Regions from separate parts of the Pseudomonas sp. Marseille-Q8238 genome, predicted to be linked through region 1. Evidence: predicted binding sites of a transcription regulator. Region 1 holds the regulator's gene; the other holds the start of a gene.
The links. The regulator FliA, encoded in region 1, starts transcription of late flagellar genes. The targets are predictions, from matches to a motif close to CTAAAGTTTNNNNNNNNNNNGCCGNTAA.
Positions count from the first base shown of each region.

Region 2: ACWPW0_RS12090 (methyl-accepting chemotaxis protein) is a predicted target of FliA. The motif match lies at 2,573-2,600, and genes of this name have one in related genera.

Region 1 is NZ_CBCOPI010000001.1:2,348,710-2,354,799, reverse strand. Features, by position in the region: gene ACWPW0_RS10910 (protein-glutamate methylesterase/protein-glutamine glutaminase) at 1-167, opposite strand, end outside; gene ACWPW0_RS10905 (chemotaxis protein CheA) at 208-2,400, opposite strand; gene ACWPW0_RS10900 (protein phosphatase CheZ) at 2,431-3,219, opposite strand; gene ACWPW0_RS10895 (chemotaxis response regulator CheY) at 3,239-3,613, opposite strand; gene fliA (RNA polymerase sigma factor FliA) at 3,695-4,444, opposite strand; gene fleN (flagellar synthesis regulator FleN) at 4,441-5,283, opposite strand; gene flhF (flagellar biosynthesis protein FlhF) at 5,368-6,090, opposite strand, start outside.
Region 2 is NZ_CBCOPI010000001.1:2,607,108-2,613,197, forward strand. Features, by position in the region: gene fabB (beta-ketoacyl-ACP synthase I) at 1-813, shown strand, start outside; gene ACWPW0_RS12090 (methyl-accepting chemotaxis protein) at 870-2,495, opposite strand; gene ACWPW0_RS12095 (DUF3859 domain-containing protein) at 2,659-3,120, opposite strand; gene ACWPW0_RS12100 (amidohydrolase family protein) at 3,182-4,156, opposite strand; gene ACWPW0_RS12105 (substrate-binding periplasmic protein) at 4,317-5,177, shown strand; partial or broken gene ACWPW0_RS12110 (methyl-accepting chemotaxis protein) at 5,867-6,090, shown strand, end outside.

The DNA of each region.
Region 1 (6,090 bases):
TAATCCATGGTGATCACGTCTGGCTTGAGCGCCAACGCCTGATCGATGGCCTCACGACCATTGGTCGCAGTACCGACCACCTGGATGTTCGGGTCGGCGGAAAGGATTTCCGAGACACGGCGCCTGAAGAAGCCGGAATCGTCCACCACCAGAACCTTGACAGCCATAAACACTCCTGAGCGGTCGGCGATGCCTGACCACGATCAATCAGATGCGACGTGCGTAGCGCTTGAGCATGCTTGGTACGTCGAGGATCAGGGCAATTCGCCCATCGCCGGTAATGGTCGCGCCGGACATGCCTGGCGTGCCCTGCAGCATTTTACCGAGAGGCTTGATTACCACTTCTTCCTGGCCGACCAATTGATCGACGACAAAACCGATGCGCTGGCTGCCCACGGTCAGAATCACGACATGGCCTTCACGCTGCTCTTCATGGTTCGCACCACGTACCAGCCAACGCTTTAGGTAAAAGAGTGGCAGTGCCTTGTCACGCACGATCACCACTTCCTGGCCATCCACAACGTTGGTGCGGGACAGGTCCAGGTGGAAGATTTCGTTGACATTGACCAACGGGAAGGCAAACGCCTGGTTGCCCAGCATCACCATCAGGGTCGGCATGATCGCCAGCGTCAACGGCACCTTGATGACGATCTTCGAGCCCTGCCCCTTGACCGAGAACACGTTGACGGTGCCGTTGAGCTGGGAAATCTTGGTTTTCACCACATCCATGCCCACGCCACGGCCGGAAACGTCGGAGATCTCCGTCTTGGTGGAGAATCCTGGGGCGAAGATCAGGTTGTAACATTCGAACTCGTTCAGCCGATCAGCCGCATCCTTGTCCAGCAGCCCTTTCTCCACTGCCTTGGCACGCAGCACGTCGGCGTCCATCCCTTTGCCGTCATCGGAAATCGACAACAGGATGTGATCACCTTCCTGCTCGGCCGACAGGATCACGCGACCACCACGAGACTTGCCGGAGGCTTCGCGCTCCTCAGGGGTTTCGATACCGTGGTCAACCGCATTGCGCACCAGGTGCACCAACGGATCGGCGAGGGCCTCGACAAGGTTCTTGTCGAGATCGGTCTCCTCGCCCACCAGCTCAAGGTTGATCTCTTTCTTCAGGTTGCGCGCCAGATCGCGGACCAGCCGAGGGAAGCGGCCGAAGACCTTCTTGATCGGCTGCATGCGGGTCTTCATCACCGAGGTCTGCAGGTCTGCAGTCACCACGTCGAGGTTGGACACCGCCTTGGCCATGGCTTCGTCGCCACTGTTGAGGCCAAGCCGTACCAGTCGATTGCGCACCAGCACCAGCTCACCGACCATATTCATGATCTCGTCCAGGCGAGCGGTGTCCACACGTACCGTGGTTTCCGCTTCACTGGCAGCTGCTGGGGCCTTGTCGGCGGCTGGGGCGGCGGCCTTGACAGGTTCTGGTTTGGCTACAGGTTTTGCAGCAGGCTTAGCGGCCGGTTTGGCTGCGGGTTTGCTGGCAGCCGGCTCGGGCTTGGCCAGAACTGGCGGCTCAACCTTGATGGCTTCTTCGTTGAACTTGCCCTTGCCATGCATCTGGTCGAGCAGCGCTTCGAACTCATCGTCGGTAATCGTATCGCCATTGGCAGCGGCTGGCGCGGCGGCTTGCGGTACCTCCGCTGCCGGTTCGGCGAACTTACCCTTGCCATGCAATTGGTCGAGCAGCGCCTCGAACTCGTCATCGGTGATTTCATCACCTGAAGCGGCAGGCGATTGAGGGGCTGCGGGTGTCGCCGGCGGCGCTTCCTTTGGCTCGACGAACTTGCCCTTGCCATGCAGTTGATCGAGCAGCGCCTCGAATTCGTCATCGGTGATTTCATCACCCGAGGCTGGCACAGCCGCGGTGCTCGGCTTATCTGCTGGCTCGCTGATAGCGTCGAGCAACTGCTCGAACTCACTGTCGGTGATATCACCTGTAGCGGCTTCTTCCTGCGCTGCCGACTCTGGTTCTGGCTCTGCTGCAGGTTCGGTATCGACATAGGAAGGGTCTGCCAGACGCGCCAGGGCGGCCAGCAGCTCAGGCGATGCAGGCGTGGGCTCTACTCGCTCGCGCACTTCGCTGAACATGCCGTTGACGGCATCCAGCGCTTGCAGCACCACGTCCATCAGTTCGGCGGTTACTCGCCGCTCGCCTTTGCGCAGAATGTCGAAGACGTTTTCCGCGATATGGCAGCACTCCACCAGCTCATTCAGCTGCAGGAAGCCGGCACCACCTTTGACCGTGTGGAAACCACGGAAGATCGCGTTGAGCAAATCCATGTCATCCGGGCGGCTTTCCAGCTCGACCAGTTGCTCGGACAGTAACTCAAGAATTTCGCCGGCCTCTACCAGGAAGTCCTGGAGAATCTCCTCATCGGCGTCGAAGCTCATCGATTGCGCTCCAAAGGCTCTGTTAGAGCCCTAAAATCCAAGACTGGACAACAGATCGTCGACATCATCCTGATTGGATGCGACGTCCTCACGCTTATCGGCATGAATCTGCGGACCTTCACCCCTGGAAGGTTCTTTTTGTTGTGCTTGCTCGGTGCGCAATGCGTGATGGTCATGCTCGATGCCGGCAAACCGGTCCACATGACTGGCCATCAACACCAGTTTGAGCAGGTTGCTCTCCACCTCGGTGACCAATTGCGTAACCCGCTTGATCACCTGCCCCGTGAGGTCCTGGTAGTCCTGCGCCAAAAGAATGTCATTCAGATGCGAGGACAGCTTCTGGCTGTCACGTTCGCTATGGGCAAGGAACAGTTCGATGCGCTTGGCCAGTTCGCGGAAGGCATCCGCGCTCAACTCACGGCGCATGAAGCGCCCCCAGTCGGCACTCAATGCCTGCGCCTCACTTCCCAGGTCATTGACCAGGGGAGCGCTTTGCTCCACCAGATCCATCGTGCGATTGGCCGCTTTCTCGGTCATCTGCACGACATAGGACAAGCGCTCGGTAGCATCCGTGATCTGCGAAATTTCGCTGGCGTGCGGCATGCGCGGGTCAATCTGAAAATTGACAATGGCATTGTGCAGCTCGCGGGTGAGCTTACCCACCTCCTGATACAGGCCGCGGTCACGCGTCTGATTCAGCTCGTAGATGACTTGTACAGCCTCACCGAAATTGCCTTTTTCCAGGCTATCCACGAGCTGCCGTGCATGGGTTTTCAGAACCGATTCGAGATCGTCCTGAGAGGATTCATCGTGTGCCATAGCGCCCTCGTGGCGGACATCAGCCATTAACCCGCTCGAAGATTTTTTCGATCTTCTCTTTCAGAACCTGGGCCGTGAACGGCTTGACCACATAGCCATTCACCCCGGCCTGAGCAGCCTCGATGATCTGATCGCGCTTGGCTTCAGCAGTCACCATGAGTACAGGCAAGGTCTTGAGTCGCTCATCGGCGCGCACGGCACGCAACAGGTCGATCCCGGTCATCCCGGGCATGTTCCAGTCGGTTACGAGAAAATCGAAGCTGCCGCTATGCAGCATCGGCAATGCTGTAGTGCCATCGTCAGCCTCGGCGGTATTGGTGAAACCCAAATCGCGCAAGAGGTTCTTGATGATCCGTCGCATCGTCGAAAAGTCGTCAACGATGAGGATTTTCATATTCTTGTCCAAGTCGACCTCCGTACAGTCCTAAACATTACCGGCTCCCGGCAACGTCGCAATCATGAAACCGGTAATTCGTCAGCGTGCGCGCCACTCTCCCAGACGAGCGCGCAAGCGAGCCGCGCACTGACTGTGCAGCTGGCTGACACGCGACTCACTGACGCCCAGGACCTCACCGATTTCCTTGAGATTCAGTTCTTCGTCGTAATACAACGCCAAAACCAGACGTTCACGCTCAGGCAGGTTGGAGATGGCATCGGCCAACGCCGCCTGGAAACGCTCATCTTCCAGTTCGTGCAGAGGTTCTGTCTGGGTGCTACCGGTATCTTCATGCAGTCCGCCGCCATGTTCACCGTCCTGCATGAGGTCGTCGAAACTGAACAAACGGCTGCCCAAAGTGTCGCCAAGAATGCCGTAGTAATCCTCGAGACTCAATTGGAGTTCGGCTGCAACTTCTTGATCTTTAGCATCTCGGCCGGTTCGGGCCTCAATTACCCGGATGGCATCGCTGACCATTCGAGTATTGCGGTGTACCGAACGTGGTGCCCAATCGCCCTTGCGCACCTCATCGAGCATCGCACCACGAATGCGGATACCGGCGTAGGTTTCAAAACTGGCACCCTTGCTGCCATCGTATTTCTTCGAGGCTTCGAGCAGGCCGATCATTCCGGCCTGCGTCAGGTCATCAACCTGAACACTGGCCGGCAGGCGTGCCAGCAGGTGATAGGCGATGCGCTTGACCAGCGGTGCATAGCGCTCGACCAGTTGATGCTGAGAGTCTTGCTCCCGGGCCTTGCTGTACATAAGAAGTCCATTGGCTGCTGTCATACGGCCGAGCCCGCAACCGGTTGCTGCACGAGGCGCTCGACGAAAAACTCCAGATGGCCACGCGGATTGGCCGGCAACGGCCACGTGTCGACTTTCTGGGCTATCGCCTTGAACGCCAGTGCGCACTTCGAGCGCGGGAAGGCTTCGTATACCGCGCGCTGTTTCTGCACGGCCTTGCGGACTGATTCGTCATAGGGCACAGCTCCAACATACTGCAGGGCCACATCGAGAAAACGGTCGGTTACCTTGGTCAGCTTAGCAAACAGGTTGCGGCCTTCCTGAGGGCTGTGGGCCATGTTGGCCAGCACACGGAAACGGCTCATGCCGTAATCCCGGTTGAGCAGTTTGATCAGGGCGTAGGCATCCGTAATCGACGTCGGCTCATCACAGACCACCACGATCACTTCCTGAGCGGCGCGCACGAAGCTGACAACACCATCGCCGATACCCGCTGCGGTATCGACTACCAGGACATCAAGGTTGTCACTGATATCGCTGAACGCCTGGATCAGGCCGGCATGCTGCATGGGCGTCAGTTGCACCATGCTCTGTGTGCCCGAGGCGGCGGGCACGATACGAATGCCGCCGGGGCCCTGAATGAGCACATCCTTGAGATCGCACTCACCGGAAATCACATCCGCCAGGGTGCGCTTGGCGGTCAGGCCGAGCAGTACGTCGACGTTGGCAAGGCCGAGGTCGGCATCCATCAGCATGACCCGTCGACCAAGGTCGGCCAGTGCCAGTGAAAGATTCACCGACACATTGGTCTTGCCGACGCCACCCTTGCCGCCGGTCACTGCGATCACCTGTACGGGATGCCTACTACCCATGGTTTCTATACACCTTGTCTTGCCTGGATTGGGCTGGCCGGAAAATCTCCCGACCCTTCCTCAACACTGGAATACCTTGGACCCTACCACCCACTAGCTCGCATGCCGAGTGGGGTTCTGATAGAGACCGGCGAATACGTCCGCCATGGCTTCCTCGCTCGGATCTTCCGGCGCCTGCAAACTCACTGCCCGGCTAACCAATTGGTGGCTGCGTGGAACCTGCAGGTCATCCGGAATTTTTGGCCCATCAGTGAGATAGGCTACCGGTAGATGCTGGCTGATAGCCAGCCCTAAAACTTCACCCAGACTGGTTGCTTCGTCGAGCTTGCTGATAATGCAGCCGGAAAGGCCGCAACGCTTGTAACTATGATAGGCCGCCTTGAGCACCTGGCTCTGGCTGGTAGCGGCCAATACCAGGTAATTCTTGGCCTTGACGCCTCGTCCGGCAAGGCTTTCCAGCTGCATACGCAGTGCCGGGTCGTTAGCCGGCAAACCTGCCGTGTCGATCAACACGACGCGCTTGCGTGCCAGCGGCGCCAACGCTTGAACCAGCGACTGGCCCGGATCGATCTGCGTCACCGAGACATCGAGAATGCGGCCGAGGGTTTTCAACTGTTCCTGAGCACCGATGCGGAAGCTGTCCATGCTGACCAGCGCGATGCTCTGCGGGCCATATTTGAGTACATAGCGAGCGGCCAGCTTGGCCAGCGTGGTGGTCTTGCCCATGCCGGCCGGGCCCACCAGAGCGATAACACCGCCCTCCTCCAGAGGCTCTTCCTTGGGCGTCTTGATCGTATGCGCCAGGTGCGCCAACAG
Region 2 (6,090 bases), 260 kb from region 1:
ATGGGCAGCACGGTCTCGGCTTGCCTGGCCACGCCGTTCCAGATCAAGGGCGTGAACTTCTCCATCTCCTCGGCCTGCGCCACCAGCGCGCATTGCATCGGCCAGGCGATGGAACAGATCCAGCTAGGCAAACAGGACATCGTGTTTGCCGGCGGTGGCGAGGAAGAACACTGGAGCCAAAGCTGCCTGTTCGATGCCATGGGCGCCCTCTCCACCCAGTACAACGAGACGCCGGAAAAGGCCTCCCGCGCCTATGACGCCAAGCGTGACGGTTTCGTTATCGCCGGTGGCGGCGGCATGGTCGTGGTCGAGGAGCTGGAACATGCCCTCAAGCGCGGTGCCAAGATTTACGCCGAAGTGGTTGGCTATGGCGCGACCTCCGATGGCTATGACATGGTCGCGCCAAGCGGCGAAGGTGCCGTGCGCTGCATGCAGCAAGCGCTTGCCACCGTCGATGCGCCTATCGATTACCTGAACACCCATGGCACCTCGACCCCGGTTGGCGACGTCGCGGAAATCCGCGGCGTCCGCGAGGTATTTGGCGACAAGGCACCAGCCATCAGCTCGACCAAGAGCCTGTCTGGCCACTCGCTCGGCGCCGCCGGCGTTCAGGAGGCGATCTACTGCCTGCTGATGATGGAAGGCAACTTCATCGCCGGTTCGGCCAACATCGACGAGCTGGACCCTGAGGTCGCCGATCTGCCGATCCTGCGCGAAACCCGTGAGAACGCCACATTGAACACCGTGATGAGCAACAGCTTCGGCTTTGGCGGCACCAATGCCACGCTGATTCTGCAGCGCTACAAAGGCTGACGCTCAGCTAGAACAAAAACGGCGCCCTAGGGCGCCGTTTTTGTTTGTGGCATGTATCAAATACGGAAACGGGCGACCAGCGTATTGAGGTTGATGGCCAGACGTGACAGTTCCTGGCTGGCTGCACTGGTCTGGTTGGCGCCCGCTGAGGTCTGCAAGGACAGGTCACGAATATTGACCAAGTTGCGATCCACCTCACGCGCCACCTGCGCCTGCTCTTCGGAAGCACTGGCAATGACCAGATTTCGCTCGTTGATCGCGGCAATGGCCTGGGTAATCTCTTCAAGTGCCAGCCCCGCCGCCTGCGCCACCTCAAGTGTCGAACTGGCACGCGTATTACTGACCTGCATGGCCGTGACGGCTTTTTCAGTGCCCTGCTGAATACCACCGATCATTTGCTCGATCTCCTGGGTCGACTGCTGAGTACGGTGCGCCAACGCTCGTACCTCATCGGCAACCACAGCAAACCCGCGACCGGCATCGCCAGCCCGGGCAGCCTCGATAGCCGCATTCAATGCGAGCAAATTGGTCTGCTCGGCAATCGAGCGAATGACATCCAGAACCTGGCTGATATCACGCACCTGACCGGCCAACTGCTCGACATCGGCAGACGTCGTTGTCACATCGCTGGCCAGATTTTCGATCGAGTCCACCGTCAGGCGCACCTGTTCACGTCCATGTTGCGCCGTACGATCTGTCTCCCGCGAGGCCTCCGAGGTGCTCACGGCGTTGCGGGCGACCTCCTCGACGGCAGCGGTCATCTCGTTGACTGCCGTCGCAGCCTGCTCGATTTCATTGCTCTGCTGATGCAATCCGCGGGTTGAATCTTCGGTTACGGCATGAAGTTCTTCAGAGGCCGAAGCCAGCTGACTTGAGGAGTCTGCAATGTGCTGGATGGTTTCACGCAAGCTGCGCTGCATGGCACCCAGGGCTTCCAGCAACTGAGCCGGCTCATCCTTGCCTTCGGCATGAACGGTGTTGCTGAGGTCGCCTGACGCGATGACCTGGGCAACGCTAACAGCCTGACGCAGAGGCTGGACAATGCTCCGTGTCAGCAGGATAGCCAAGGCGATGGTCAGTAATGCGGCAGCGACCATCATGCCGATTACCAACTCCCAGGCATTATCGAAAACCCGTTCGCTGTTTTCAGCCGCCTCGGTCGAGCCCAGGCGATTCATTTCAGTCAGTTCGGACAATGCCTTGAACATCGCATCGGCATGCTGGTTAAGTTCGCCGCCGGCAATGGCAAGCGCCTCATCCAGCATGTCCTTGCTCGAATAACTCATGATGCGCTCTTGCTCGACCATGTAGCGCTGCTTGGCGGCATCGAAGCGCTGATAAGCCTCGCGCTCCTGCTCAGTGGACATCAGGGCCTCGTAGCGCGCCAATGCACCAGTCAGGTCAGCCTTGATTTCACCCAGGCGCTGCTCGTTATGGCGCAACGTCGCAGCCTCACGACCGACCAGTAGGCGCAAGGTGTAAGCACGGATACGCAAGATGTCTTCGCTGACATGGTTCAAGGCCATGATGCTCGGCAGCCAGTTGTCATTGATCTCGATCGACTGGTCGTGCATGCGGCTCATCTGCAGCAGCGAGAAGCTGCCCATGATCAGCACCAGCAATGCCAGGAAGGCAAAACCAAGCGTGGCGCGAAAGGCAATCTTCATGTTCCGTAACAGCATGGTGAAACTCCTTCCCTGGAATCAGGCATACAGTTGAGTAGGCCGCCTCAGCAATACAGGCTAGTCCATATTTCAACCTATCGACGCCTTCGCTAATCGCTTTAGGGGCAGACACAAAAAAACCTGGCCACAGGACCAGGTTCCTTTGTGTTGACGCTCAAGTTCAGCGCACGGTGAAACGCTGTTCCAGCAGTTTACGATCGCCTTGGAACACCATGAATAACCACTCCCCTGGCACCACTTCACTTGGGTCACTGAACTCGAATGCCATGACATCGCGCTCGGCCCCAAGCACCAGTTTCTGCACCAATTCGATCTTGTCCTGACGGCGACCATCCGCCGCAACCAGCCCTGGAGTCAAGTACAGCAAGGTCAACGGAGCTTCGCTTTCACGCTTGCCCGTCAGGCGATAACGCACGCCGAATTTTGTACCCAGCCGAGCAGGCACCTCGGTGGTCTGGTCAATCGTTTGGTTGCTCCGGGTCAACACGCGCTCACCCGGCTGTGGGTCTTTGAATGGCGTAGCGAATACACCGTACTCGATGGGTCCATCGACATGCACATCCGCTAGAGCCAGACTGGAAACCAGGCTCAGCATCAGTGCGCTCAAGCTGAATGCTTTCATCACGCGCTCCTTGATTGGGATGGCGCGAGGCTATGACACCGGCATGACAGGTTGATGACAACTAGTCGCTCAACTGAGCCTGGCGCTTGCGTGGCAGAACCGCGATGAAATTGTCTCGCGCCACCTGCTGCGCCACCTTCTCCGGCAGGGCATCGAGGAACGGATCGAAGGCATTCAGATAATCACCCAATCCCTCGAACCGCCCCACCACGTCAGAGCCCAGCATGAAGCGCGCAGGGTAGCGCTTGACCAGTTCGACCCAGGCCGGGTCTGGCCGACCTTTCTCGTCCAGGAGATACGGTTGCAACATGCTCCATGACAGGTCGATATAGAGATTCGGATACGCCTCGAGCATTCGCGTGAGTGTCGGCAACAGGAAATCCAGCTTCTCCTGATGGCGGTGGATTTCCAGGCTGGTTCCACCATGGGCCCAGATGAACCGGACATGGGGATGATTGCGCAGAGGCTCCTCGATCTCTGCCAGATACAAGGGGTTACGCTCGCGCTTGGAGGTGATATTGGAATGCAGCATGACCGGTAGATCGTATTCGGCAGCCAGGTGATACACCCGCGTCATCGCCTCATTATTGGCGCGCGGAGTATCGCCGTAAATCAATGCTGTCAGGTCATCATGCCGGGTGAAAACCTCACCGATTCCCTGCCATAACCCAGGGTCCAGCTCGAGCATGCGCCGGATATGCGCATCGGCATTCTTGTCGGTTGGATTGAAGCCTGAAAGGAACGGATGCAAGCGCTCGCGCTGCACTGCCGGCAACTGCTTCACCGCAGCCGCGACGAAGACATCCGTGGCGCTATACCAGTAGGCACCGGCATCATCTCCAGCGTAATAACGTGGGCGCTTGGGCTCATCTTCGTGCCACTTCTTCGCCACAGGAATGCCGGAAATCATCACGTGGTCAATCGCACCCGCGGCCATGGCCTCGACCAAGCTGGTCATGCCTTCGCTTTCCTGAAAGAAATCGACGTAGTGCAAGTGGGCATCACTGTAACGGTACTCGCGAGCGAATCCGTCCATGGCAAGCAATCCAAATGTCACGGCCAGCAGATGGCGTTGGATACGCACGTGACAATCTCCTTGATCGTTATGGCAAGGGTAGACCGGTAATCGCCTGCGCAGGTTCACTAGCCAGCACGCCCTTGAAAGGCCATCATTGGCTTTCATCGATAGCAACGGAATGCTGACCATGCTGTCCCTACGCTTACCTGCGCTGCTCGCCCTGCTCTGCCTTCCGCTCTTGTCGGCGGGAGAATCACTGGTCTATCCCTTGCATTCCAGTGGCACCGACCCTGAAGCCTATGTCGTCGAGCTCCTGCGCGAGGCCCTGATCAAAAGTGGGGCCGGGCATACCCTGCAACCCTCGATGCGCGATATGCCGCAAAGCCGCGCGCAGCAGTCGCTCGAACATAACGACGGCACCATACACGTGATGTGGTGCATGACTACCCGTGAGCGGGAACAAGCCCTTCTCCCTGTTCGCCTGCCCATCTACAAAGGTCTGATCGGCTGGCGTGTAGCACTCGTTCGCCAGAGCGAGCGTGACAGGTTGAAGGACGTGCGCACCCTGGCCGATCTCAAGCCGCTGCAAATCGGCCAGAGAGGTGACTGGCCTGACACTGCCATCTTGCGCAGCAATGGCCTGCAGGTCGTCACCAGCCAGAGCTACGACAGCCTGTTTCGCATGCTTGATGCCAAACGCTTTGACGTTTTCCCACGCGAGGTAGTGGTCGCCTGGAATGAACAGACCGTGGCTAAGGCGCAGGGCCTGGACCTCGCCGTCGATGAACATATCGCCCTGCACTACCCCTCGGCCTTCTACTTCTTCACCTCGCGCGAACGAACCGATCTCGCCGCGGACATTGAACGAGGCCTGGAAACCATGATCCGGGACGGTAGTTTTGATCGTTTATTCGAGTCCCATCACGGCCAGGCGATACGCCAGGCCCAGCTCGGCAGGCGCCATGTGATCGAGCTGGAAAACCCCGACCTGCCGCCACTGACACCCTTTGCCCGCAAAGAACTCTGGTATCACCCATAAGGTCTGCTTAGGGTTTACGAATAGGGCCAGATGCCTGGCACCATAACAGCCCATAAAGCGGGCAATGCACCAGGCCAGTGCAGTCAAACAGGACGTTGACGGCATGGCATCCCATGCCTGCCTTGCTTTGATGATGGCACCTTGCTTGCAGTACTCCCTGACAAGAATCCAGGGAGACACCCATGTTGCAGTTACTGCGAAAACCCACGCAACGTAACAAGGACGAAGAAGCCCTCAGCGCATTGTTCGATCAGCATGACCTGACCACCCGCCTGCCTCAGGGCCAGGCCTGGACGGGCCGCCTCAATCGCTTCACCGATGGCTTGCACCAGCGTATCCGTGCCAGCCTGGGCGCCGCCGTCGGCATCGCCGCCCATGCGCCGCAGCTGGCCTCCATCGCTAGTGCCAATCAGGAGAGTGGCCAGGCGCTGGCTCAATCATCAGAGCTGATTGCCAGCGCCAGCGAGCAGGTCACCACCACCCTGGAAGCCGAGCTTGTGCCCGGTGCCGCCGAGGTGGCGCGGCTGTCCGGGGAGGTTTCCACAACCCTGCGGGCCTGCCAGCAGAGCGGCCAGAACGTGCTGCGCCAGGTCGACGCCATTGGTATCTGTGAAAGCGAGTTGAGCAGCGTCATCGGCAACCTCACCACCCAGTTGGATGAAGTCAGCAAGGTCATTGGCGTGATCGCCAGTATTTCCCAGCAAACCAATCTTTTGGCCCTCAATGCAGCCATCGAAGCAGCCCGTGCTGGCGAGCATGGCCGGGGGTTTGCGGTCGTTGCCGAAGAGGTCCGTCGCCTGGCCGGCCACACCACCGAAGCCACCGGACAGGTCAGCGCCATCATCGAACGTTTTCACGATGGCATGCTGCAGTTGAGTGGTGCCGGTGAACGTATGCACCGGGCTGTCGATGA